2 regions of the Amycolatopsis sp. NPDC051758 genome follow, and region 2 is predicted to be linked to the other one. Evidence: riboswitches for the same ligand, from Rfam matches in the RefSeq annotation. Region 2 holds a riboswitch; the other holds the start of a gene.
The links. Region 2 has a riboswitch for S-adenosylmethionine ahead of ACIA5G_RS26635 (aminotransferase class V-fold PLP-dependent enzyme). Riboswitches for the same ligand answer to the same signal wherever they lie in the genome.
Positions count from the first base shown of each region.

Region 1: another riboswitch for S-adenosylmethionine. It lies ahead of ACIA5G_RS40720 (methionine ABC transporter ATP-binding protein); the one in region 2 lies ahead of ACIA5G_RS26635 (aminotransferase class V-fold PLP-dependent enzyme).

Region 1 is NZ_JBITCJ010000011.1:159,262-161,440, reverse strand. Features, by position in the region: gene ACIA5G_RS40725 (MFS transporter) at 1-154, shown strand, start outside; gene ACIA5G_RS40720 (methionine ABC transporter ATP-binding protein) at 230-1,243, opposite strand; SAM riboswitch class I at 1,437-1,543, opposite strand; gene rsmA (16S rRNA (adenine(1518)-N(6)/adenine(1519)-N(6))-dimethyltransferase RsmA) at 1,680-2,179, opposite strand, start outside.
Region 2 is NZ_JBITCJ010000005.1:645,871-648,049, reverse strand. Features, by position in the region: gene ACIA5G_RS26635 (aminotransferase class V-fold PLP-dependent enzyme) at 1-906, opposite strand, end outside; SAM riboswitch class IV at 946-1,060, opposite strand; gene ACIA5G_RS26630 (M23 family metallopeptidase) at 1,153-1,815, opposite strand; gene ACIA5G_RS26625 (potassium/proton antiporter) at 2,133-2,179, opposite strand, start outside.

The sequences.
Region 1 (2,179 bases), on a different contig from region 2:
GGCGTTGAACACGATCGCCACCGCGGCGGCGGCCGGGGTCACCACGCCGTCGGCGACCGTCCACGGTTACACGACGGCGGCGGCCTGGGCGGCGGGCCTCGTCGGCGCAGCCGCTCTCACCGCACTGCTGGTCCTTCCGCGCGGCACCCGCTGACCAGCCGCCGGAAGCCGTTAAGGCCACCTTACGGGCGTCTGTCGCCCGTAAGGTGGCCTTAACGGCACTTCGGGGTCAGGCTGCCGCGACACCCTGGGGGCCGCGGGCGGTGTGCGTGACGTGGCCGCCGCGCTCGGTCACCCACGCCAGCGCCGCGTCGGCGCGCTCGCCGCGGACGCCGAGGCGGAAGCGGCCGACCGGGGTGTCGCCGATCCGGGTCAGCCCGCCGCCGATGGTGGCGAACTCGACGTCAAACCGGCCCGCGGCCTCCGGCAGCAGCGCGCCGACCGACGCGAAGCCGACCAGCACGACGTCGACCGAGCGGTCGTACCGCGCGGCCTGCGAGCGGGAGGTCTCGATGGCCGGCAGCAGCGCCTGCGCGGTGCGGCTGGCCGGGTCGGAGATCAGGTCGAGCACCGTGCCGCGCTCGACGACCGTGCCGTCCTCGAGCACCGCGACGTCGTCGCAGACCCGGCGGACCACACCGGCGTCCGGCGTCGTGATCACCACGGTGACACCCAGCTCGGCGCGGGCGCGGTCGAGCACGGTCAGCACCGCGCCGGCCTCCTCCGGGTCGACCCCGGCGGTCGGGTCGTCGGCCAGCAGCACGGCGGGAGCCGCCGCGAGCGCCTTCGCGACTGCGACGCGGCGAAGCTGACCGGCGGACAGCTCCGACGGGCGCTGCGCGGCACGCGGCGTCAGCCCGACGAGGTCGAGCAGCGAGCCGACCCGGCTGCGGCGCTGCGGGCCGTCAACACCGAGCTGCTCGAGCGGGGAAGCGATGTTGCCGGCAATGGTGCGTTCGGCGATCAGCTCCGGCTTGGAGCCGACCACGCCCAGCTGACGGCGGATTTCCCGCAGGCGACGGCCGTCGAGGGTGCCAGTGTTGAGGCCGTCGAGCCGGACGACACCACGGTCGGGGCGCTCCTGGAGCGCGATGCAACGGGCGAGAACGGACTTGCCGGAACCGGCGGGACCGACCACGCCGAACAGCGAGCCGGCCTGGACGTCGACGCTCACGTCGCGCAGCGCGACGACCGAATTTCCGTTGGTGGCAAAGGACTTGGACAGGTTTTCGACGGTGATCACGAAGGCTCCAGAAAACGGGGCGCGCTCTCTCGGAGGCGCCCGGCCGCAAGCGAAGTCCGTCCTTTATGGACGGTGCAAGAAGAAGAGGTGGACCGGCTCGGGAAAGCTCAGTTGGAGCGTCGACATGCGGTCACGGAGCGGCGGCCTTCGTCGACTACGCGACGCCTGGTCAGCAGCAGGGGGCGAGCTACCCTCTTCATCGGAAACGGCCTCCATCGGTCCTGGCGGTAGCACCTGCCCTGTGGAGGGTGGTTGCTGCGACTTCGGCGAGCCAGGTCTCTCAGTCGCTCGGGATGGACATACTGAGTAAACCGATCCCGCAGAGCGAACGCAAGCCCGTTGGCCCAGATCACACGTCTGGAGGCGTCCGGATGGCGAGACGAGCACTCCGGAAGACGTCGACCGGCGCCGCCCGGCCGATCTCCACAGTGGACGTCTAGCCGGCGGCGGCGATCCGGGCGAAGTCGTGGACGTCGAGCTGCTCGCCCCGCGTCTTCGGGTCGATTCCGGCGGCGACCAGCAGCTCGCCGGCCCGCTCGGCCGAGCCCGCCCAGCCCGCGAGCGCGGCGCGGAGCGTCTTCCTGCGCTGTGAGAACGCGGCGTCGACGAGCCGGAAGAGCCGTTCCCGATCGTCGGACGCGGGCGCGTCACCCCGCTCGAAGGCGACGAGCGCGGAGTCGACGTTGGGTACCGGCCAGAACACCGAGCGTGGCACCGCGGCGACCTTGCGCGCCGGGCCGTACCAGGCGAGCTTGACACTCGGGACGCCGTAGATCCGGCTGCCCGGGCCGGCCGCCATCCGGTCGGCGACCTCGGTCTGGACCATGACGAGGCCGGACTTCAGCGACGGCACCTCGGCGAGCAGGTGCAGCACCACCGGCACGGCGACGTTGTAGGGGAGGTTGGCGACAAGCGCGGCCGGCTCCGGGAGTTCGG
Region 2 (2,179 bases):
GCAGGCGACCCCGAGCGCGTACACGCCGACGGTGTTGGGCGAGCCGGCTTCGTGACGCTCGGGCCCGGTGTTCCAGACCACCGCCTGCTCGGTGACGAGCTTGGTCGCGCCGCCGCCGGCGAGGTACGGCCGGGCCGCGCGCAGCCAGTCGGCACGGCCGATCAGCGCGCCCGCACCGAAAGGCGCGTACAGCTTGTGGCCGGACAAGGCGACGTAGTCGACGTCCAGCTCCTTGATCGAGATGCGGCGGTGCGGCGCGAGCTGGGCGGCGTCGAGGGCGATGCGGGCGCCGTGTTTCCGGGCCACCGCGGCGATCTCGGCGACCGGGAGCAGCTCACCGGTCACATTGGACGCTCCGGTGATGACGACCAGTCGCGGTCCCTCCGGGGATTCCGCCAGCGCTTCGTCCACAGCGGACACCGCGGCGAGGCGGGTGCGCGGGGTCGGGATCCGCCGGACGTGGGGGCCCTGCCAGGGAAGCAGCGCCGCGTGGTGCTCGGTGTCGAACACGACCACCGAGGTGTGCCGCGGCAGGCTGCGGGCGAGCAGGTTGAAGGAGTCGGTGGTGTTGCGGGTGAACACGACGGTGTCGGTCCGCCGCGCGCCCACGAAGCGACGCAGGGTGTCGCGGGTGCGCTCGTACAGCTTGGTCGAGACCTGCGACGCGAAGCCCGCGCCGCGGTGGACGCTGGCGTACCAGGGCAGGAACTCGTCGACGGCGCTGCGCACCGCGTCGAGGCACGGCGCGCTCGCGGCGTGGTCGAGGTTGGCGTAGCCGATGTCGCCGCCGGTGACGAGCGGAACCCGCAGCGACGCGCCGGCGACGGCCGGGATCTCCTGCGGGACAACGGTTTCGACCAGCTCGACGGGAGTGACGGTGCTGGTGCGGTCGATGGCGAGTGTCATCGGGTGCCTCCTCGGCAGTCCGGGGGACCCCCGGCGAGGGGCCCGCGCTTGCCCGTCGCACAACACGACCGGCCCGGTCTTCACCCGGGGCACCCCACCGCGGTAGGAGGGTTGCCGGCCAGCAAGCCGGGGCTTGACGCTGGCACTCATGACCTGAGTTGAAGGTAACCGAAATCCGGCGCGGCGGCCAACCCTCGCTTCACATTCTGAGACGCCGCTCACAAGTCCCGCAGGATCGGAGAAGCGTCAGAGCTTCGCGCGGAAGTGGCCTGGCAGCTGCGTCACGGCGTGGTCCGAGAGGTGCGTCGCGGTGCCCGTGTACTGGTCGGCGCCCGCCGTGAAGAGCCAGCCGCCCAACGTCTTCCCGTCGATCGGCTCGCCGAGCGCGGCCGCGACCGTCGTCGACACCCGGCTGTACGCGAGGCCGTCCCAGTTCGCTTCGGGGGCAGCCGCGTCCGGCAACGTCCAGAGCGTGAAGTGCACGTGGGCGCCGGTGCTGCTGCCGCCGCACGGGAGCGCGTTGCCGGTCGAGCCGAGCTCGTCCCCGGCTTCGACCTGCTCGCCGTCGGTGACCTTGATGTCCTCCATGTGGTAGTACCCGGTGCGCCACCCGCCGGCGTGGTCGATGGTCACCCAGTCGCCGCCCGCGCAGTGCTGGAGGTGCACCGTGCCGGCCAGCGGCGCCCGCACGGTCCGGTCGGCCGGGCTGAGGTCGACGGCGTTCTTCACGCCGGTGCTGCCGTCGTCGGAGTGGATGCCGGCCGAGTACACCTGCTGGCCCGCCTTGAACGGCAGCGCCAACGCGGGGAAGGGCGCCACTTCGGCGGTCGCGGCCGGGGCGGCGAGCAGCCCGCAGGCCGCGGTCATCACGGCGGCCAGCACCGCCCCACGAACGTGCAGTTTCGTCACCGTGTGTACCCCTTTGGCCGTACACTCACCCATTCGAACTAACCGGATCGAGCGCAGAGTAGGCCAAAGGTTGGATCACTGGGAAGATCACGTGAGGTTTTCGTGAGGGACGATCACCCTCGCGGAAAAAGATCACCAGGTCAGTGAGCCGACCGGACAAGGACCGGACAACGCCTGTTCAGCGCGCTGACCGGGACGAAACGGGCATCACTCGTGCTTGAGCAGGCATCACTCGTGATCGGAGGGGCATCACGCGTGTCTGGCGGGGCGACACGAGTGGTCCGATCGGTCACGGCCCGGCCACGACCACGAACGGGCTAACGGCCGGACTCGCCCTTCCAGCGGGCCAGGCGCCCGGCCCGGT